Regions from separate parts of the Thioalkalivibrio sp. AKL8 genome, predicted to be linked through region 3. Evidence: predicted binding sites of a transcription regulator. Region 3 holds the regulator's gene; each other region holds the start of a gene.
The links. Region 3 encodes FliA, which starts transcription of late flagellar genes. Its sites were predicted from a motif close to GCTAAAGTTNNNNNNNNNNCNGCCGATA; they were not measured.

Region 1: the regulator FliA is predicted to act here: its motif matches at 3,649-3,676, upstream of G335_RS0110730 (flagellin).
Region 2: the regulator FliA is predicted to act here: its motif matches at 3,948-3,975, upstream of G335_RS0108195 (methyl-accepting chemotaxis protein).
Region 4: the regulator FliA is predicted to act here: its motif matches at 2,805-2,832, upstream of G335_RS0112180 (methyl-accepting chemotaxis protein).

Annotation. Positions count from the first base shown of each region.
Region 1 covers NZ_AQYF01000009.1:286,962-292,504, forward strand. Annotated here, with positions in the region: gene cobT (nicotinate-nucleotide--dimethylbenzimidazole phosphoribosyltransferase) at 1-577, shown strand, start outside; gene G335_RS0110710 (histidine phosphatase family protein) at 574-1,140, shown strand; gene G335_RS0110715 (adenosylcobinamide-GDP ribazoletransferase) at 1,364-2,137, shown strand; gene G335_RS0110720 (hypothetical protein) at 2,149-2,358, opposite strand; gene G335_RS0110725 (YIP1 family protein) at 2,473-3,099, shown strand; gene G335_RS0110730 (flagellin) at 3,756-5,120, shown strand; gene G335_RS14420 (flagellar protein FlaG) at 5,194-5,543, shown strand, end outside.
Region 2 covers NZ_AQYF01000008.1:184,799-190,341, forward strand. Annotated here, with positions in the region: gene pyk (pyruvate kinase) at 1-590, shown strand, start outside; gene G335_RS0108175 (hypothetical protein) at 677-1,603, opposite strand; gene G335_RS0108180 (rhodanese-like domain-containing protein) at 1,769-2,188, opposite strand; gene G335_RS0108185 (alternative oxidase) at 2,425-3,054, shown strand; gene G335_RS0108190 (hypothetical protein) at 3,124-3,756, shown strand; gene G335_RS0108195 (methyl-accepting chemotaxis protein) at 4,036-5,543, shown strand, end outside.
Region 3 covers NZ_AQYF01000009.1:428,404-433,946, forward strand. Annotated here, with positions in the region: gene G335_RS0111375 (chemotaxis protein CheA) at 1-1,525, opposite strand, end outside; gene G335_RS0111380 (protein phosphatase CheZ) at 1,570-2,346, opposite strand; gene cheY (chemotaxis response regulator CheY) at 2,442-2,822, opposite strand; gene G335_RS0111390 (RNA polymerase sigma factor FliA) at 2,864-3,631, opposite strand; gene G335_RS0111395 (MinD/ParA family protein) at 3,628-4,452, opposite strand; partial or broken gene flhF (flagellar biosynthesis protein FlhF) at 4,621-5,543, opposite strand, start outside.
Region 4 covers NZ_AQYF01000009.1:604,864-610,406, reverse strand. Annotated here, with positions in the region: gene G335_RS0112190 (PAS domain-containing methyl-accepting chemotaxis protein) at 1-736, opposite strand, end outside; gene G335_RS0112185 (DEAD/DEAH box helicase) at 1,043-2,362, shown strand; gene G335_RS0112180 (methyl-accepting chemotaxis protein) at 2,855-4,084, shown strand; gene G335_RS0112175 (DUF255 domain-containing protein) at 4,183-5,543, opposite strand, start outside.

The DNA of each region.
Region 1 (5,543 bases), 140 kb from region 3:
ACGCGCCCGGCGCAGCGGCGCCCAGATGTTCGTCGGCGGCGAGATGGGGATCGGAAACACGACCTCCGCCGCTGCGCTGGCCTGTTCCCTGCTGGATCTGCCGCCCGCCGATCTGGCCGGCCCCGGCACGGGCCTGGACGCGAACGGGGTGAGGCACAAGGCCGAGGTCATCGAACAGGCGCTCCAGACTCATGCGGCCGTGCGGGGCGACGCCCTCGGCAGCCTTCGCTGCCTGGGGGGCTTCGAGATTGCCGGGCTTGCCGGCGCGTATATCGCCGCGGCCCAGATCGGCCTGCCGGTTCTGGTGGACGGCTTCATCAGCACCTCGGCGGCGCTGGTGGCCGAGCGCCTGTGCCCGGGCACGGCGGACTGGTTCTTCTATGCCCATACCTCGGCGGAGCCGGGTCATCAGCGCCTGTTGGCGGCGCTGGAGGCCGAGCCGCTGCTGGATCTTGGCATGCGCCTGGGCGAGGGGAGCGGGGCGGCCACGGCCGTGCCCCTGCTGCGCCTGGCCTGCGAGCTGCACTCCGGCATGGCGACCTTCGCCGAGGCGGGTGTTAGTGGAGAGGGCGCTTGAGCGTCGGGGGCACGCGCATCGGCCTGCTGCGCCACGGCGAGACCACCGGCCAGGGCTTTTGTGGACGCGGCAGCGATGTTCCGCTGACCGAGGGCGGGTGGACGGCGATGCGCGATGCTCTGGCCGGAGGTAGCGTCTGGGATCGCATTGTCTGTTCGCCGCTGATGCGTTGCCGCGCCCCGGCACAGGCGTTTGCGGAAGAGGCCGGTGTACCGCTCGCCGTCGACGACCGCCTGGCCGAACTCGACTTTGGCACCTGGGAAGGCCGCACGGCGGCGGCCCTGATGGAGACGGACGCTGGTGCACTGGGCCGTTTCTGGCGGGACCCGCTGAATCACCCGCCACCCGACGGCGAGTCGCTTCAGGAGTTTCGCGACCGCGTCGTCGCCGGCTGGAACGACCTGGCGCCGAGCGAAAACGAGCGGGTGCTCGTGATCGTCCACGGTGGCGTCATTCGCCTGATCCGTGCCCTGCGCGAGGACTGGCCATTGGAGAAGCTGCTCGGTATCGACGTCCCGCTCGCCTCGCTGCATATTGTCGAGCCATGGAAGCCCTACCCATGAATCTCCTGCCCTTGGTGGGCCAAGGCCCTGTGGGTGACCTTGTGAGGGCTCTTGTGGGAGCGTGCTTGCACGCGAAGCCCCTGCCAAAGTCTGGCGCGGGCAGGGGCTTCGCGGCCAAGGCCGCTCCCACAGGAATGCCGAGAACCAGCGGTGTGCGTCCTACATATTGTAGGAGCGCCCTTGGCCGCGAATACCTCCCACCAAAGTCCGACCGGGCACCCGCATGAGCGCCGCGCTAACACCCCTCTGGCTGGCCCTCCAGTTCCTCACCCGCCTGCCCACCCCCGCGCTCGACCCGCAACCGGCCGACCTGGGTCGTTCGGTACTGGCTTACCCGCTGGTCGGCCTGATCCTGGGCCTGGTCGTGATACTGGTCGGTATCGCGCTGGCGGCCATACCTGGCACGCCGCCGCTCTTGGTCGCGGCACTGGCGCTCGCGTTATGGGTCGGTCTGACGGGTGCGCTGCACCTGGACGGGCTAGCGGACACGGTGGACGCCTGGGTCGGCAGCCACCAGGATCCGGAACGCGCTCAGGCCATCATGAAGGATCCCACCAGCGGCCCGATGGCGGTCGCGGCCCTGATCCTGGTGCTGCTGATCAAGTTCGCCGCGCTTGTGGCCGTGGTGGAGGCGGGCGCCTGGATGGCGTTGCTGGTCGCCATCGTGCTGGGGCGCGCGGCGCTCACCGGGCTGTTTCTGCTGGTGCCCTATGTGAGAGAGCAGGGCCTGGGTGCCGAGATGGCCGCACACCTGCCGCGCAGCCCCGCCCAGATGGTGCTGGTCGCCACCGGCGTGTTGATCCTGCTACTGGCGCTGGTCACCGGCGTTTGGGGCCTGATCCTGGGCCTGGCCGCTGCGCTGGCCTTGGTGTTCGCCATCGCCGCCTTCCTGCGTCGCTGGCTCGGCGGTTTCACCGGCGATACCGCCGGCGCCACCCTGGAGCTCGTGGAAATGGTGGCGATTACCGTCATGGCGCTAGTGCTCGCCCTGCATTAGGGCGCTGCTGCTCAATGAGGCGAGGTGTTTCCCATCGCCTTGTCCAGCAGCGCAAGACCTTCCTGTTCCCGGCCCTGACCACGCTGGGCGCGCACCCGGAAAAGGGTCTCGGCATCGTGCTCCGCAATCATCAGCGTGGCCATTTCGTCGACAAGGCGGTTCACGCTGGTCCCGCGTTCGCGCGCCAGCGCCTTCAGCCGTTCGTACTTGTCGTCCGGCAAACGGATCGTCAATCGAGCCAATTCAGGGTCTCCGCGTTCAGGACCAGATGATGCATGTCGAGAGTTCGTAAAAGCTGTCATCGAATGGTCACGGAATTGCCACATACTTCGGCGATGAACGTTCCCGTGAGACTCAACCCGGCCCGCATGACCCTGCGCGCGCTCGTAAACCCGCTTGGGGCGGTGCGCGATGCGCGTGCAATCGAGCCGGCCCCGCCGTGGTGGCAGACGTTTCTGGGGCTGGCGTTGCCGGTGCTGCTGGTGAGCGTGGTCGCGAGCCAATGGCTTTACCAGGTGATCCCGACCGGCCTGCCACCCGAGGCCATGCCGGGCGCCTGGGGCTTTGGCGTCTACAGCATGCTGGCGATGAGCATCGGGGTGCTGGGGATGGCCTGGTCCGCGCACTACCTGACCGATCTGTTCCAGGGCTATTCGCACCCGGACCGGGCGATGCTGGCGGTTTCCGTAGGGCTGCTGCCCGCCTGGGTCGGCAAGGTGGTCGCGGCGTTCCCCTGGCCCTGGGGCAACGGCATCGCGTTGCTGCTGATCCTGTATTCCCTCTGGCTGCTCTACTGGGCCCTGCGCGAGATCATCGGCCTGCGCCGCGGCAACCGCATCGGCCTGTTCGTGGCCACCATCTTCTGCGGCGCCTTCATCACCCTGATCTTCGGCTGGCTCCTGATGGACCTGATCCCCGGCGCCACCCCCGATCACCGCATCGGCACCACCTGGCTGCTCTAGCCCGCGCCAGCCGTGGTGACCGGCACCTGTGACTATCGCAGCAGTCGCCCCCTACACACCCCGTCATCCCGGAAACCGCGAAGCGGTTATCCGGGATCTCCACCGTCGGGGGTGGCGCAGACGTCGGGGCGTCCCCGCGTGGGGAGATCCCGGCTCTCCGCTTCGCTGCGGCCGGGATGACGGTAAGGGGAGCGCAGCGGCCGGGATGACGGGGAGGGGCGCGTTGCGGCCGGGGTGATGGCGAAGGAGGGGCCCGCCGGGACAAAGGCCAGGGGATGCGGGCTGGATGGATGCACGCACGTTCGGGATGACCACCCATCCCTCGGGACGATCACCCAACCCTCGTCATCCCGGAAACTGCGGAGCAGTTATCCGGGATCTCCGTCGTTGGACGTGGCACATACGTCGGGGTGTGCCCGCGTGGGGAGATCCCGGCTCTTCGCTGCGCTACGGCCGGGATGACGAGAGCGATGGCGGGGGTGGGGCCGGGCCGGTCAGGGGCGCGGCGGCAAAGGAGTGCCGCCCCGTGGCAAAAAAATTCGAAATTAGGCTAAAGGTTCCTGGGTGAGGGTCGTTAAGGCTTGTGAGAGCGGGGATCAACCCGTTCACCAGAACCGCCCGAGGCGGTGACGCAAGACTCTTACAGGAGAGCGATCATGTCCCAAGTAATTAACACCAACGTTCTTTCCCTGAACGCCCAGCGTAACCTGAACAACTCCCAGGGCGCGCTGTCTCAGAGCCTGGAGCGTCTGTCCTCGGGCCTGCGTATCAACAGCGCCAAGGATGACGCGGCCGGCCTGGCCATCGCCGAGCGTTTCACCACCCAGATCCGCGGTCTGAACCAGGCGGTGCGTAACGCCAACGACGGTATTTCTTTCGCGCAGACAGCGGAGGGCGCCCTGGGGACCGTGGGTGACGCGCTGCAGCGTATCCGCGAATTGGCCGTCCAGTCGGCGAACGATACCAATTCCGCCTCCGACCGCCAGGCGTTGAATAACGAAGTTCAGCAGCTGATTGCCGAGGTCGACCGGGTCGCAAACGCGACCGAGTTCAACGGACAAAAGATCCTGGATGGCTCGCTTGAAGATCTGTTCTTCCAAGTGGGTGCGAACCAGGGTCAGACGATCTCCGTGAACGGGGTCAATGCCCAGGCCTCCGTGCTGGGTGCTGCCGTGGCCGAAGGAAACAGCATTGATACAGTTGCAACGAATCTGGCGGACGATTTGGCGGGCGATTTGACCGTTCAGGGTGTGAGTATCGACCTGACCGACGTGGCATCCGTGAACGACATCGTTGCCGCGATCAACAACGAGCTTTCGACCACCGGGGTCGAGGCCTCGCGTGCCACAAGCGTGACTTCGAGCGAATTGACGGTGGATGACAGCGCCACTGGTTCGATCGAACTGAATGGCGTCAAAATAGATTTTACGGCCGGTGATGGCGCAGCGGGGATGGTGGAGAGCATTAACAACTTCACGGCGCAGACCGGAGTTACCGCCGAAGAGGGCGAAAATGCTGGCACGATTGTGTTAACCAACACGTCGGGTGCCAATATCGCGCTTGTGGATGACGCCCCTGCGATCCTGGGTGGCGATGCCACCTTCGAGGCGGGTATCGTCTTGGCTGGTGAAGTGGGTACAGAGATTGAAGTGGGTGGTACGGACGCTGCTACCTTGGGTGGACTGAATGACGCGCTCACCGAGCAGAACCGGCTCAACAACGTCGACGTTCTGACGCGCGAGAGTTCGACCGAGGCCCTGCGCACCATGGACTTCGCGCTGCAGCAGGTGAGTGGCCTGCGCTCCGAACTGGGTGCGGTGCAGATCCGCTTCGAGAACACCATCAACAACCTGGAAATCTCCACGGAGAACCTGTCCGCAGCCCGTTCGCGGATCCAGGATGCGGACTTCGCTTCGGAGACGGCCGAGCTGACACGCGCCCAGGTGCTGCAGCAGGCGGGTACCTCGGTGCTGTCGCAGGCCAACGCCGTTCCGCAGAACGTGCTGGCCCTGCTGCAGTAAGCTCGATCACTCGGGCTCTGGTTGAGGGTGGATGGCGAAGCCGCCATCCACCCCTTCTGATGAGGACAGCGATATGAGTGATGGAATCGGTAATATCACATCGCCGCTGGTTGCAGTGAACCCGCGCGGGGGTGAGGGGGCGAAGGCGCCCGGTCCCGGCGCGGGTCTTGTTGGTGGCGAGGGGCAGCCGGAGGCCGTGGCTCGTGCGGACAGTCGTTCGGAATCAACGGCTCCTGGTTCCACCGGACCGGCGATCGAGGCCATGGATATGGCCGAGGTCAATCATGTGGTCGAGTCGATCAATTCCTATCTGCAATCCACCAAGCGGGCGCTGGAGTTCAGCGTGGACGACAGCAGCGGCCGCACGGTGATTACGGTGATGGACGGAGAACGAGAAGAGGTGATCCGCCAGATCCCGCCGGA
Region 2 (5,543 bases), on a different contig from region 3:
CCCGCGCCGAGGCCACCGACGTCGCCAACGCCATCCTCGGCGGCACCGACTGCGTGATGCTTTCCGCCGAGTCGGCGATGGGGCTGTACCCGGTGGAGGCCGTGGCGATGCTGGCGGCCATTGCCCGCTCCATCGAACCGGAACGCGACGGCGGCATCGGCGCCGACGGCCCGGACGACCCTGACGAGGCAGGTCTTGACCGAGCCGTCGACCTCATCGCGCGCAGCGTACTGCACACCGCGCAGCGGCGCCTGCCACGGGTCACCCTGGCGCCTACGGCCAGTGGCGCCACCGCCCGGCGCATCGCGCGACTGCGCCTGCCCTGCTGGATCGCCGCCTTCACCCCGAACCCGGCCACCGCCCAGGGCCTGCAGTTTTCCTACGGTGTCCACCCCGTGGATGTCGCCGAGGACCGCGCCGACTGGAACGACTTCGCGCGCCAGTGGCTCACCGAGCACGGCATCGACGACGGCCTCGCCCTCCTCGTCCAGGGCCCCTCGGGACCCCATCCGACCGGCAACCACCGCCTGGAACTGCTCGAACTCGACCGCCCCCGCCAGGAATACACCAACGCACCGGAGCACCCCTGACCCACACCGCCATGCGGCCGAAGACGGAAGAACACGACACCCGCCTCCTGTCCGAGCTGCAAGGACAGGGAGATTCGGATAGCCCGTCAGTCCAGGGGCAGGATGCGCCGGCGGGGCGGTGGGGCATCCTGCAGCCTCTGCTGGTTCGCGTACTCGCGTTGCTTCTGCTCGAGGTAGGTCTCGCGGTCCAGCTCGCGTAGCTGGCGCGGGTATTCGTCGGTCAGGTCGAACCAGCGTTCCAGGCGGGCCAAAAGGAGCTCCTGAGCCGGCCGGTCGCGGACGTCGAGCCAGGCCTGCAGTGCAAGATAGAAACGCATGACGGTGCGCTCGATCATGCCTTCCAGGCCGCCGATGTATTGTGGCTCGCCGTTTTCGTAACCGACCACGGTGAAACCCACCCGCTCGCGTCCCCCGGTGGCGAGGTAGACGAGCGCGGCCAGCCGGGCAATCACCCCGAAGCGCAACGAATACTCGAGGTTGACGAGGGTCCCCGTGTCGTGCGGAACGACGTGGACGACGATGGAGTAATCCCGGGTTCCGTAGGGCCCACGATCGCCCTCCAGCTCGATCAGCAGCCAGTCCTCACCCATCTGGGCCGACCGCCTGACGAGCTCCACACGCTCTGCATACTCCGCCTGCTCGTAACGCGCACGGCCCACGTACAGGTGCAGCAAGGCATCCGCCCCCTCGCGGTAGACGCAGCTCTTGATGTTGATGTGCAGGACGGTGATTTCGCACCACGCCGAAAGCGCTTCCAGCTCACTGGCCACCAGCGCAAACGAATACGGCAGCCGGGCGTGCACCGCCCCCTCGACGACGCCGCCCTGCACAGTGGAGGTAACGGCAATCGGCTCGCCCAGCGGTGATTCGGCAATGGCGGCCAGCCAGTCTTCGGCGCCATCCGCATGCGCCAGTAGAGGGCTTCCGACAAGCAGAGCCAACCCGACAAGCGCGACGATGTGCAGTCGGCACCAGGATTGGTGGGCAAACGGAACGGCCGGCAGTCGAAGCATGGCAGCGCCCCTCCGTAGAATCACCCGGCCGGCGCCCATTGACGGTCATGACGGGGTCGGCCCCGGGTCAGGGCCCGAAACGGTGACCATTGAGGCGAAGTCGCCCCCACTCACCTCCTTAGATAGCCCATATCCGCGATCAGCACTGGCGAACATGCCCATGGATCATGTGTCTCCCTTGCTGGTCCAGCCGCGGAAACCTTCCCGGACGGAAAGGCAGCGTGCATACCCGAGGTCCCGCAGGAGCTCTGCGGCACGCAGGCTGCGGCGGCCGCTGTTGCACAGGCACAGCAGGATCTGGTCCTGGGTGACGTGGTGGCGGTTGATCAGGGAGATGAAGTGCTGGAAATCCCGCTCGTCCGGCTCGTCCGCATCCAGCAGTTCCTGTTCCTCCTCGGACAGCTCGCGACCCAGCAACTGCTTCAGGCGGAACAGGGGCACAGGGACGGCACCTTCTACCGCGCCTTCCAGCTCCAGTTCGAAGGGCTGACGGATATCCAGCAACACGGCCAGGCCGATATCGACCAGTTCGCGCGCCGCGTTCACGCTGATCTCCAGCTGCGGCTTGCTCGTTTCGTTCGCCATGCGTTCTCCTTTGATGTTCGCCTCTCTCTGAGGCCGCCTTCTCGGCTCCCGGTTCCCCCGATTGCACCGCCCGATCCACAACCTCGACATTGGACATCAGAAACCCGGTCCGGGCTTCTGTCATGCATGGGGTTTCACGCTCTGTGAAGCGGCCCCACGACATTTCAGACGGCGGGTTCTATGCTCCATGGATACCTGCCGCCTGAAACGGCGCACTGATCAGCGTTAGGGGCAGCATGCCGAACGACCGCGATATCGACCTGAGCCGCCACCACGAACCCCGTGATTTCTCCGACCGCGTCGCACGGGGCTTTACCTCGCTGATGCGATTCTTCGCCGACACCTTCTTTGCCCGGCGCTACGGACACCGCGCCGTGGTCCTGGAGACGGTTGCGGGCGTCCCCGGCATGGTGGGCGCCACGCTGCAGCACCTGCGCTCGCTGCGGCGCATGGAGGATGACCACGGCTGGATCCGCACGCTGATGGACGAGGCCGAGAACGAGCGCATGCACCTGCTCACCTTCATTGAGATCACCTCGCCCAACTGGCTGGAGCGCTTCCTGATCATCCTGGCGCAGGGCTTCTTCTACACGTTGTTCTTTATGATCTACATCATCTCGTCGCGCACGGCGCACCGGATCGTAGGCTACTTTGAAGAGGAAGCGGTCGTCAGCTACACCGAGTACCTGGAGGAAGTGGAGTCCGGCGGGCTCGATAACGTCGCCGCGCCGGCACGCGCAATCCAGTACTGGAACCTTCCGGAAGATGCCCGCCTGTCCGACGTGATCCGCGCGGTACGCGCCGATGAGGCAGGCCACCGGGACGTTAACCACGGCTTCGCCGACCTGCTCGGCAAGAAAGACTGACCCGGGCGCTCTCCCGCGACCTGACGGGGCCGGTTTTCGGGCACTATCGTGTGGCCGTATGCGAACGACATGGAGACGGCCGTGAACGACGAGACAACCGGCGGGACCGAGGGCGCACTCCCCCTGCAGCGGCTGGCGGGATGGGGGCTGCGCGGTATCGCGGTCCTGACGGGCCTGGTCGGGCTACTGACATCGGTGACGCTCTGGACGCTGGCACAGGAAACGCCGCAGGTGCCCTGGCCGGTCGCATCCCTGGTGTTGCTGCAGGCCCTCTTTGCCGTTGCGGTGCTGGCCTGGGTCGTGCTCCTGTGGCGAAGGGCCCGCGCACTGGGCGCGCTGGAGACGCGGGACTATCCCGCCATCACCTGCGTTGTCGTCTGCACACGGCTGGTCGGCGAGCTGCTGGCGATTGCCTTCGTGCTGCTCGCGCTGGCGTTGTCGGTCATCTCCCTGACGGCGGTGGAGCCCTTTGCGGGCACCGCGGTGGCCGCGTTCGGCCTTGAAGCCGAGCTGGTGGAACCGGCGAGCTGGGGACTGGCCCTCCTGACGGCGATCCTCTGGCCCCTCGCCGGGTTGTTCGCGGGTGGTTTGGTCCTGTTCGCGGCCTACCTGTTCGCCGATGCCATGACGGCCATGCTGGAGTATGTGCGCGACGTGCGGCGCATCCGCGAGACCCTGTCGTCCGGACCGTCCGCGAGATGAAGTAGAACGCGAGACCTTCGCGACCTTCGGGTTCAAACCTTCGGGGTCAAACCTTGCCTTTTGCTTGGTCAGCCGACCCCGCAGAAAACGCCGCTGAACCCCCGACAAGTACGCCGCCAACCGCGCAGGCCCGACACCTGTTCGAACCGGCTGGGAGTGGACTGCTAGCGGACGTCGCCACGGGTGACCCACCTCAAGGTTTGGCCGGCCAGGCCGTTTACAGTGGTCAAGGCCCGAGGTTGCGGGCTGCTCCCAATACTGGCCACACAAGGACCGCCCATGAATTTCCGCTCGCTCTCTGTTCGATCCAAGCTGGTCATCACCATCGTGGTACCCGTGGCCGCGCTCCTGCTGTTGGCGGCCCTGGCCGCACGCGGCACAGCCAACATCGAAGAGGGCGTGCAGAACATCTATCACGACCGCGTCGTGCCCCTGCAGCAGCTGAAGACCATCGCCGACAACTATGCGGTGCTGGTCATCGACGCGGTCAACAAGGCGGACGCCGGACGGATGACGGCGGAAGAGGCTCTCGCCGACGTCCGTGAGGCACGAGAGGAGATCGCCGAGATCTGGGACGCCTACCTGGCCACGACCCTGACGCCCCGTGAGCAGGAACTGGCTGATGGTGCCCGCGGGTTGTTCCGCGCAGCCAACGCCCACCTGGACCGCCTGGAGGAGGCTCTTGGCGGGATGTCCGGTGATGTCCAGGGCGAGCTCGACGCCTTCAACGGTCCCCTGTACGACACCATCGATCCGATCAGCGACCAGATCACCCAGCTGGTCGACCTGCAGATCGATGTTGCCGGGACCGAGGCCGAGCGGGTATCGGCGTTCTACACCCAGGTTCTGGTGCGCAGCGGCGCGCTGATGCTGGTGGTCTTGATCATCGTCGTGGTCACCGGGGTGTGGACGTATCGCTCGGTGGCACTCCCGATCTCGCGGATGCGCGCGACACTCACGGAGATCGCCGAGCACCATGACCTCTCGCGCCGGGTCGACGTTCGCTCCGACGACGAGATCGGCGCCACTGCAGGCGCCCTGAACAGCATGCTCGACCAATTCCAGGACTCGATCCGCGAGTTGCGCACCCTGACGGATCAGATGGCCTCTGCCGCGGAACAGCTGTCCGCCGTCAGTACCCAGACCAACGGGAACATCGACCAGCAGCGCTCGCAGACCGAACAGGTCTCGACGGCGATGAACGAGATGGCCGCGACGGTGCAGGAGGTCGCGCGCAACGCCTCCGATGCCGCGTCCTCCAGCCAGGAAGCCGATCAGGAGTCCCGCGCGGGTGGCGAAGTGGTGCGCACGGTGGTCAGCGACATCGGACGCCTGTCGGGCGAGGTCGCGACCATCGAGGAATCCGTGCGCAACCTGGACGAGAAGGGGCAGCAGATTGGCTCGGTGCTCGACGTCATTCGCGGCATTGCCGAGCAGACCAACCTCCTGGCCCTGAATGCGGCCATCGAGGCCGCCCGCGCCGGCGAACAGGGACGCGGCTTCGCCGTGGTCGCCGACGAGGTGCGTACCCTCGCCTCGCGCACGCAGGACTCCACGGCGGATATCCAGGCGATGATCGAGTCGCTCCAGGCGGGTACCCGCAACGCCGTCACCGCGATGGGCCGCGGCCGCGAAATGGCCGAGGCCACCAGCAACGACGCCGAACGCGCCGGCCAGGCGCTGGAATCCATCGTCCAGGCAGTCGGTCGGATCAGCGACATGACCACGCAGATCGCCAGCGCGGCCGAAGAACAGAACGCGGTGGCCGAGGAGATCAACCGGAACAT
Region 3 (5,543 bases):
GCGAGATCTTGGTCTTGACCACGTCCATGCCAACCCCGCGGCCGGAGACGTCCGAGATCTCGGTCTTGGTGGAGAATCCGGCCATGAAGATGACGTTGAAGGCCTCGCGATCGGTCATGCGTTCGGCCATCGCGGGCTCCATCAGCCCCTTCTCCACCACCTTCCGACGCAGGGCCTGCGGGTCCATGCCACCGCCGTCGTCCTTGATCAGCAGTGCGATGTGATCACCCTCCTGGGCCGCGCCGAGCACGACCGTACCCTTGCGCGACTTGCCCGCCGCCTCGCGCACATCGGGCGTCTCGATGCCATGGTCCACAGCATTCCGCACCAGATGCACCAGCGGATCGGACAGGGCCTCGACCAGATTCTTGTCGAGGTCGGTTTCCTCGCCGAAGATCTCCAGCTCGATCTCCTTGCCCAGATTCCGCGACAGATCGCGGATCACTCGAGGGAAGCGATTGAAGACCTTCTTCACCGGCTGCATGCGGGTCTTCATCACCGAGGTCTGCAGGTCGGAGGTCACCAGTGCCAGCGAACTGATCGCCTTGCCCAGTTCGTCGTCGACATGCTGCGAACGCAGCATGCTCAGCCGGTTTCGTACCAGAACCAGCTCGCCCACCAGGTTCATGATCTCGTCCAGGCGCTCGGTATCCACACGCACGGAGGTCTCGCCCTGCGGAGCCGAGCGCCCACCGGCCTCGGCCCCGCCGGCGCGGGCACTACCGCCGCCCTGCCCACCGGCAGCCGCCGGTTCCGGCGTTACCGCTTTTTCCGGCTCGGGCGCCACGGCCGCGGGCTCGGTCGGCAGTGGATCCGCAGGGGCGTCCGCAGCCGGTTCGGGCGATGCCGGACCTCCGCCCTTGGCCTGCAACTCGTCCAGCAAATTCTCGAACTCGTCGTCGCTGATCAGATCACCGCCCGAGTCTTCGCTGGCCCCGGCGTCGCCCGGCACGGCCGCGTCCACGGGTGCCGGGGCCCCGTCACCATGCAACGTATCCAGCAGGGCCTCGAACTCGTCGTCCGTGATCTCCTCCCCACCGCCCACCATGGCGTCGCCGGGGGCCGAGGCCTGTGGCTCGGGGACGGGCTCCGGTTCAGGCGCGGGCGGCGCCCCGGCGGTATCTCCGGCGACATCTTCGTTTTTTGCCATGCGCCGCAGGTCCTCGACCACCGCGGCATCGGCGGGGGTCGGGTCCACTCCGGAACGCAGATCCCCGAACATGACGTTCAGGGAGTCCAGCACGCGGAGCATGGTGTCCATCAGATGGCTATCGGCACGGCGTTCGCCGTTGCGCAGCAGATTGAAGACGTCCTCGGCGTGATGACACACCGTCACCAGCGCATCCAGGCTCAAGAACCCGGCGCCCCCCTTGATGGTGTGGAAGCTTCGAAAGACCGCATTCAACAGATCCCGGTCGTCCGGGTTCTGTTCCAGGTCGATGAGTTGCTCGTTGAGCCCCTCCAGCAGTTCCCCGGCCTCGATCAGGAAGTCCTGAAGGATCTCGTCATTGGGGTCGATGGCCATTCAGTCTCTCCGGTCCCGTGGCGCCAGTCGTATGGGGGGCACTGCTAGAAGCCCAGGCTTGATAGCAGATCGTCCACCTCGTCCTGTCCTTGAACGACATCTGCGCTGGAATCTTGAGTCTTGGGCACACTGGGGCCGTGACCCTTGCGGTCCGCCTCGCGGTCTTCTTCGCCACGATCCAGGGACGCCTCGGCCGCTTCGACCTGCTCCATGCGCCCGCTGGAGAGCCGAATCAGGGTAACGAGGTTCTCTTCGAGGTCAGTCACCAACTGGATCACCCGGCGAATCACCTGGCCGGTAATGTCCTGATAACTTTGTGCCATCAGCACCTCGGAGAGCAGCCGCCGCAACTCCTCGGCGTCCTCGCCCGCCTGCCCGAAGAAGCTGTCCAGCTCACGCGCGAAATCGCGGAATTCGTCCACCGAGAGCTGCCGGTTGCGAAACCGCGTCCATTTGGCGGTCAAGTCGGCCGCCTGCTGGCTGAACGACTCGGCGATCGGCAGGCTCGACTCGATGGCGCCCATCGTGGCGTGCGCGGCCTGCTCGGTCATGGTGACCACGTAGTTCAGGCGTTCCTTCGCATCCGGGATCTCCGCCTGCGTCAGCTCCACCAGACGCGAGTCCCCACGGAAACTCTGCAAGGCCTCGTGAAGGTCGCGCGTCAGCTTGCCCAGTTCATCGAAGAGCTCGCGGTCGTAAGGACGCGCAAGATCCTGCACCAGCGCGCGCGCCGCCGCGTCGTCGCCCGCCTCGAGCGTCTGCACCAGTTGTCGGGCCAGCTCGAGCTGGCCGTCGCGTGGGGGGTGTTCCTGTTCAGTCATGAGGAGCCTCTTGCTGGTACGGCGCCGAAGGAGCCGGGTCACGCCCACCCGCGCAAGCGAGACGGACGTCGTCCGTATTCACCACCGGGCGATCCTTAGCCCTGTGCTTCAATACGTTCGAAGATCTTGTCGATCTTTTCCTTCAGCGTTTCGGCGGTAAACGGCTTGACCACATAACCGTTCACACCCGCCTCCGCGGCCTCCACGATCTGGTCGCGCTTGGCCTCGGCCGTCACCATCAGCACCGGCATCGACTTCAGGTTGGCATCCGCCCGGACGGCCTTCAGCAGGTCGATGCCCGGCATGTTGGGCATGTTCCAGTCGGTAATCAGGAAGTCGAAATCACCATTTTGCAGCATCGGCAGCGCGGTGCTGCCGTCGTCGGCTTCCTGCGTATTATTGAAGCCAAGATCGCGCAAGAGGTTCTTGATAATGCGCCGCATCGTGGAAAAATCGTCCACGATGAGAATTTTCATTCCCTTGTCCACACGTCACTCCGGGATTCGTAAGGTGAGTTTTAGAATAACTGCAAAGCCGCGCCGTCTTCGAGCCACGACCCCATGCGCGCGCGCAGCCGAATGACCGCCTGGCTGCGAATCTGGCTCACGCGCGACTCGGTCACGCCCAGAACAGCCCCGATCTCGCGCAGATTCAGTTCTTCGGTGTAATACAGCGAAAGCACCAGGCGTTCGCGTTCAGGCAGATCCCCAAGGGCCTCGGCCAACTCCTCGCGAAACTCGCCAGCCTCAAGGCTACGCGACGGCGAGACTTCCTGCCCCTCGATCACGCGATCGGCCCCGTCATCCCCGCCACCCAGATCGTCCAGTGCAAACAGATGGGCCCCGGCGTGGTCCTTGAGCATGTCGTAATAGTCATCGATAGGCACGTCCAGCTCGGCCGCCACCTCGCTCCCACGCGCCGCACGCCCCTCGCGGGCCTCGACACTCTGGATCGCGGCGGCAATACGCCGGCTGTTGCGATGCACCGAACGTGGCGTCCAGTCACTGCGACGCAACTCGTCGATCATCGCGCCGCGGATGCGGATTCCGGCGTAGGTGGCAAAGGTCGCCCCCTGCCCGCCCTCGAACTGCCGCGCCGCCTCCAGCAGACCGATCATGCCGGCCTGGATCAGGTCATCGACCTGGACCGAGGCCGGTAGACGGGCCATCAGGTGGTGCGCAATGCGATGCACCAGTTCAACGTGATCGGCAATCAGCTTCTCGTGTCCACCGGTCGCGGTGGACGTCGCCTGGTAGCCGGAAAGGCGATTACGCGTCGTCATCATGCGCTCTGCAGCATTCGTTCCACGAAGAACCCGACGCCCCCGTGGTCACCCCCACCGACTGGCCAGCGATCCACCGTGTGTGCCAGGTCGGCAAACGCCTTGCCAGCCGGACTGCCGGGATACTGCTGAACCACCGGCGCCCTTTTCTGCACGGCCTTGCGCAGATGTTCGTCCATGGGGATATAGCCGGCCAGGTCCAGGACCACCTCCGGCAGGTACTTGCCGCAGACGGTATTGAGTTTCTGCATCAGCCGCTCCGCCCCCTCGCGTCCGCTGACCATGTTCGTGACCATGCGGAAACGCCGCAGGCCGTGGTCACGGTGCAGCACCTTGATCAAGGCATAGGCATCGGTAATCGAAGCCGGCTCGTCGCAGACCACCACCAGGGTCTCCTGTACCGCCCGGCAGAACGAAGTCACCGACTCCTGCAGGCCTGCGGCGGTGTCCACGATCAGGACATCCAGCGGCCTGCGGTAGGCGCTGAAGGCATGGATCAGCCCTGCGTGCTCCGCCGGCGTGAGGTTCGCCATCGCCGCGATACCGGAGGCCGACGGGACCACCTTCACCCCGTCCGGCCCCTGGACCAGGACATCGTCCAGGCTGTCCACCGCGCCGGTCACCAGATCATGCAGGGTGCGCTCCGGGCGCATCCCGAGCAACAGGTCCACGTTGGCCAGGCCCAGATCCGCATCGAACAGCATCACCTCGCGGCCCAACCGGGCCAGGCCGACCGCCAGATTGACCGACACGTTGGTCTTCCCGACCCCGCCCTTGCCCGACGCGACCGCAATGACCTTCAACGGCTTGTTAGTGCGTGGCATAACGCCCCTTTCCAACCGGCTGAATCAGTTCCAGTGTTGCCGGCTCGGTCCCCTGCGCCGGGCGCAGCGGCGCGCGCGAGCGTCGCGGCGGTTCCATTTCGGCCAGCCGTTCGGCAGCCCAGGTCTCACGGGCATTGCCACCCGCCCGCGCGCCCTCCGCGTCGTCGTCCAGCGCCAGGCGGGTCAGATACCCCGTATCAACCCGGTGAAAATCCTCGGCGATGCGCTGGCCATCGCTCACGAACCCAAGTCCCAGGTGCTGATCCAGCAGGACCGACAGGACCTCGCCCAGCTGTTCTGCCTCGTCCAGCTTGGTCAGCACCAGCGCCGAGGGATCCGCCTTGCGAAACGCGTCCAGCACCCGCCGCAACGTACTGCCCTGGGTCGTGGCCGACACGACCAACCAGCTCTCGGCGCGGATATCCGGCGGCAGATGCGCGAACAGCGACTCCTCCTCCACCGTGCGCGGCGCCTGCCCAGCAGTATCCACCAGGATCAGGTGGCCATCGTCCACGCGCCGCGCCAGATCGCGCAGTTCGCGCGCATTCTGCAACACGCGCACCGAGATCCCCGCCATCTGGGCGAAGGCTTGCAACTGCCGTGTTGCACCGATGCGCTGGCTATCGAGGGTCACCAGCGTAACCGAATCCGGTCCCATCCGACGGATCTGGCGCAACGCGATCCGTGCCAGCGTGGTGGTCTTGCCGACACCGGTCGGACCCACCATCGCCAGCAGCCCACCCTCGTCCAGGATCGCCGGGCGATGCGTGGCAATCGCGCCCGAAAGCCGCGCGCGGAGACGCTCCCAAGCCTGCTCGGGGGAGCTGTCATCGAGGATGCTGCCCGCCAGGCTGCGCGCCAGCGATTCACTAAAGCCGCGGTCGATCAGGCGGACCTTGCATTCTGCCGCCAGCGGATGACGGGCCGCCCAGCGAGCCTCGTCACTCTCCGCATACTGACGCGTCATCAGGCTGCGCAGGTCACGCAACTCCTGGCGCATCGCGGTGAGCTCGGGATCGGCCGGCCAGGAAGGGGCCGCCGAATTCGGGGCGCGGTCGGCAGTACGCGCCTCGCGGGCCGGCTTTGCAGCC
Region 4 (5,543 bases), 180 kb from region 3:
CGACCGAGCCTGCCTCTGCCTCCAGCATCTGCATCGCGAACAGGATCTCGCCGGCCTCGTCGGTACGCCCGGTGTAGATGTACTGGCTGACCGGGTTGTTGGCAATGCGGCGGGCGTGGGCCACCGCGCGGCAAAGCGGCGTCAGACTGGTCCAGACGAGCAGGCCGGCGACCAGCAGGGTGGTCAGGGTGAAGACCAGTGCGGAGCCCCAGGTGATGCCGGTCAGGGCGAGGCTGGCAATCAGGCCCAGCAGCACGCCACCGGCCACCGAGGCGACGGCCCGGGTCTTGATGCCAATGCGTGGCAGACGCAGCGACAGGGGCATGCGCCCCTCGAGCAGGGCGGTGTAGACGGATTCGGCCTTTTCCACCAGCTCGCGTTGCGGCTTGGTGCGGACGGATTGGTATTCGACCGTTTGACCGTCCTCGGTCACCGGTGTGACGTACGCGCTGACCCAGTAATGGTCGCCGTTCTTGCAGCGGTTCTTGACCATTCCCATCCAGGATCGTCCGCCTTGAACGGTCTGCCAGAGGTCCTCGAATGCGGCAGGGGGCATGTCCGGGTGACGAACCACGTTGTGATTCTTGCCCAGCAGCTCTTCTTCCTCGAAGCCGCTGATGTCGATGAACTCTGGGTTGACGTAGCTGATGGCCCCCTTGAGGTTGGTGGTGGAGAGGATATTGGCACTCTCCGGGTAGTCCACCTCGATCCCGGTGACAGGCAGGTTGCGTTTCATTTTGTTCCCCTGATGGCCGATCGTTGTTGTTTGGGGTCGCGTCGGCCTGACCGATGCTGCGTTGGCATCGGTTTTTTTGAGATGAAGCTAGCGGATATTCCCGCACAAAACAAATATATATCCGATGGGGTATGGAGCGGTGTCTTTTCATTGACAAAAGGCGTATAGTGCCCGGATCGAACGCCCCGCCCGTCAGCGTCCGTTCATTTGATCCAGAGCCTTCCGGCTCGCAGTGATCCCCCTGATTTCGTTTCCCCCGATGGGTGCTCTGTGTTGAACGAGTGGCGGGTGGCGTTGGAGCATTCCATGACTGATACGACCTTTGCCGACCTCGGGTTGGCCGATACCCTTTTGCGTGCGCTGGAAACCTCCGGGTACCAGCACCCGACCCCGATCCAGGCCCAGGCCATCCCGGAAGTCCTGAAGGGAGGCGACCTGCTGGCCGCCGCCCAGACCGGCACCGGCAAGACCGCGGGCTTCACCCTGCCGATTCTGCAGCGCCTTTCCACCTCGGATGCGCCGCAGGCCGGCAATGGCCGCCCGCGTTGCCTGGTGCTGACCCCGACCCGCGAGCTGGCTGCGCAGGTTCACGAATCCGTGAAGACCTACGGGCGCAATCTGAAGATGCGCTCGATGACGATCTTCGGCGGTGTCAACATGAACCCGCAGATCAAGGCCCTGCGTGATCGCATGGACATCGTGGTGGCGACGCCGGGGCGTCTGCTGGATCACGCCAATCAGAAGACCATCGACCTGTCCGGTGTGGAGATTCTGGTCCTCGACGAGGCCGATCGCATGCTCGACATGGGCTTCATCCGTGATATCAAGAAGCTGATTGCGATGATGCCGAAGAACCGCCAGAACCTGATGTTCTCGGCGACGTTCTCCGACGAGATCCGCAAGCTGGCCAACGGCCTGCTGAACAACCCGGCGGAGATCGACATCGCGCCGCGCAACACGACCGCCGAGGGCGTGAAGCAAAGCGTGCACCTGGTCGAGACCAGCCAGAAGCGCGAGCTGCTGAGCCACCTGATCCGCACCAACAAATGGGAACAGGTGCTGGTGTTTACCCGCACCAAGCATGGCGCCAATCGCCTGGCCGAGAAGCTGTCGAAGGATGGCGTGCGCTCCGAGGCGATCCACGGCAACAAGAGCCAGGCGGCGCGCACCAAGGCGCTGAAGCAGTTCAAGTCCGGCCAGGTGCCGGTCCTGGTAGCCACGGATATCGCCGCGCGCGGGCTGGACATCGACCAGCTGCCGCAGGTGGTCAATTTCGAGCTGCCGAACGTGCCGGAAGACTACGTGCATCGCATCGGTCGCACCGGGCGTGCCGGCTCCGACGGCGCCGCGCTGTCGCTAGTGGATGGCGAGGAGATCAAGCTGCTGAAGGGCATCGAACGCCTGATCAAGCGCCCGATCGACCGTATCGAAACCGAGGGCTTCGCCACGCCGAAACCGGCTGCCAATGACGGCAACGGCAATCGCCGTGGTGGTCCGGGTGGCAAGCCGGGCGGAGGTGCCCGCAGTGGCGCCCCGCGCAACGGTCGCGGTGGCAAGCCCGGTGGGGGTCGCGGCGGCAACGGTCGCCCGTCCGCCAGCGGCAACCGCGCGGCCCGCAGCCGGTAAGCGGATCCGCTAACGCAGTACCGCGAACCCGCGGTCCCGAGTCTCGGGCCCGCGGGTTTTTTGTGTCTGGGTATCGGGGGTGAGGCGAGCGCCCGCTCAAGGGCTTTATTCACCACGAAGCGCACGAAGGCACGAAGAAGGTCAAGGCCAAAGGCGTATTAACACAGAGGACACGGAGGACCCAGAGAAAGGACGAATTCTGTCTGGAACGTCCGTTAGCCATCGCCGCTGGCCCCACCGCTGAAACCAAGCGAGCCCCCTGCTTCAAGTTGACAGCCTTTCCATCCTCTCCGTGAACTCCGTGTCCTTTCTGGCGCAATCGCCGTTGATCTTCTTCGTGCCTTCATTCGTTTCGTGGTGAAACGGTTTTTCGGCTTGTCGTGGGACCTGGGGTTGACCCGGGTCAAGACGATAGGGGCGGGGCGGATGGATACTGTGTCGGGCTCAAGACCGGGATCGGCTGGTCGTTAAGGGACGGAAAGGAGGGCGTCGATGAAGATTGGACCGTTGGGTGGGCTGCGACTGAAGCTGATTATCCTGGTGATCGTGGTGAGCACCGTGCCGTTGTCCATCATGGGCGGGGTGACCTTCCACACCATGAAGGGCGATCTCGCTGCGGGTGTGGACGCGGCGCTGGTGACCCAGTTGTGGTGGCTGCTGTGGGTGCTGTGGATCGTCGCGTTCGTGGTGGCGCTGGGTATTGGCTGGTTCTACGCCAATGTGCTGACGCGCCCCATGGAGCGCCTGGCCGAGGGGCTGGAGGCGATCGGCGAGGGCCGCGCGGATCTCGGGCACCGGGTGGAGGTGACGACCGACGACGAGATCGGGCGCACCGGCGCGGCCTTCAACACGGTGATGGACCGGCTTTCGGGGCTCATTCGCCAGGTTGCGGACGCGGCGGACGGGATTGCCGCCTCGGCGCGGCAGCTGGATGGGCGCAGCAATGAAATGACGCGTGCCACTCACGAACAGCGCGGTGATGTAGAGCAGGTGGTCACGGCGATGAACCAGATGTCTGCCACGGTGCAGGAGGTCGCCAACAACACGCAGAGTACGGCCGAGAGCGCGGGGCAGGCGACGCGTGCGGCGGAAGGCGGGCGCACCGTGGTGCAGGCGACCCAGGCGGCGATCAACACCCTGGCCGGCGAGATTCGTCAGGCGAACAACGTGATCGTGGAGCTGAAAGGTGACAGCGACAACATCGGCACGATCCTGCAGGTCATCGAGGAGATCGCCGAGAAGACCAACCTGCTGGCGCTGAACGCGGCCATCGAGGCGGCGCGGGCCGGCGAGGCCGGGCGGGGCTTCGCGGTGGTGGCGGACGAAGTGCGCCACCTGGCACAGCGCACGAACGACTCGACCGGGGAGATCCGCGAGATCATTCAGCGCCTGCAGGGCGGGGCCACCCGTGCGGTGCAGGCGATGGAGGTCAGCCAGCAGCATGCGGAGACCTCCGTGGCGAAGGCGGGCGAGGCCGGCGAGACCCTGGAGTACATCCACGACTCGGTGACCGCCATCGACGACATGACCCGCCAGGTGGCCAGCGCGACCGAGGAGCAAAGCCAGGTGGCGGAAGAGATCAACCGCAACATCCACCACATCAACGACATCGCCGTGCGCAATGCCGACGGGGCGAACGAGATGCAGCAGGCGGTGGAGGCCCTGGAGGCCCTGGCACAGAAGCTACAGGGCGAGGTCGCGGGCTTCCGTCAACAGGCGTAACGGCCGAGCCAGGCCCATCGCAGGTTCGGCTCGCCATCCTGGGAAACCGGGGGTGGTGTGACGCCGGATAAGCGACCGCGAGGGTTTGCTTCGGGGCTTTAGAAGCCCCGGCGCAGGGCGTCGAAGCCCAGAGCGACGTCGTCGGGGTCGGCACCGGGCTCGATGCGCAGGCGTTCGCGCACCATGTCGCGATCGATGTGGGATTCCTCGATGGCAGCGTCCGGCAGGTGGTAGAGCCACCAGGCCAGCGCCGCCTGGGTGCGGGTCTCCGACCAGGGTTCCAGATCGGTGCCGATCCGCTCGGCGTGGGCGCCCAGCTCCTTGTTGAAGAACGGTTCCAGCCGGTCCAGTGCCGCGAGCGGGTCGGGCATCTCCGGTCGCTCCCCGTCCAGTGCCTCCGTGGCGCGCGCCAATTCCTGGCGGGCGATCTCCGGCCAGATCTGCGAGGGCAGGTAGCCCCCCATTGCCGGGCGGCCGGTAGCCGAGATGCCGTGGAGGTAACCCTGTTCGGTCTGCAGGTAGCGATCCAGCGCCGTCAGGGCCTCGCGCGCCCACTCAAGCGTTTCCCGGTCTTCCATTACCCGCGCCATGTTCGCCAGGGCGGCGATGGCCTGGCCCGAGGTGTCGGCGTAGGTGTTGCGGTCGACCCGGGGCGGGTCGGTTTGCGTGCGCGTCTCCGGGTCCAGCTGGTAGTAGTCGCGGTCGGCGTACTGGCTGTTGCCGAAACGCAGCTGACGCTCGTCCCATAGTTGATTGCGCAGGTAGTCGCGGATGCCGCGGGCGATCTCGGCGTGGTGCTCGTCACCCAGCGTCTCGTAGGCGTTCGAGAACAGCCACAGGAAGGCGGCGTTCTGGTCCAGGCGCTTGGAGGTCTCCAGTGCCAGGACCGGGTCGCGCTGGTCCGGGTCGTGAAAGAAGAAGAAGCCGCCTTCGACCTCGTCGTAGAGGTCCTCCGCGATCTGGTCGAGTAGCCCGGGCATGCGATCCCGCCACGCTTCGGCGGTGAGCAGGAAGCGATAGGTCCAGGGCTGCGGGCGCTTGCTGAGGGTGCCGAAGGTGGCGCTGCCGCTCAGGCGGTCGGCGCGGGCATCATAGACCTCGTCGAGCATCTCCATGAAGGCATCAAGATCGTCGATCGCGGCATCGTCCGGCGTGATCTCGCGACCGGTGACCGAGAACATGTCCCGCTGGGCCACCAGGATGCTCTGCAGGTCGCGGGCATTCACGTGACCGGTAAAGCGGGTCAGCATCTCGTCCTCGTGATTCACGATGACCACGAAGGGCAGGCCGCGGCCACCGTAGCGCCGGAACAGATCCGCACGTTCGTCCAGATCGACCAGGACCGGGATGTAATGCTGGTCGATGGTGTCCACCACGTCGGGGTTCTCCAGGGACTCGTCCTGGAAGTCGCGGCACCAAGTGCACCACTGGCCGTGAAAATAAAAGAAGATGGGCCGCT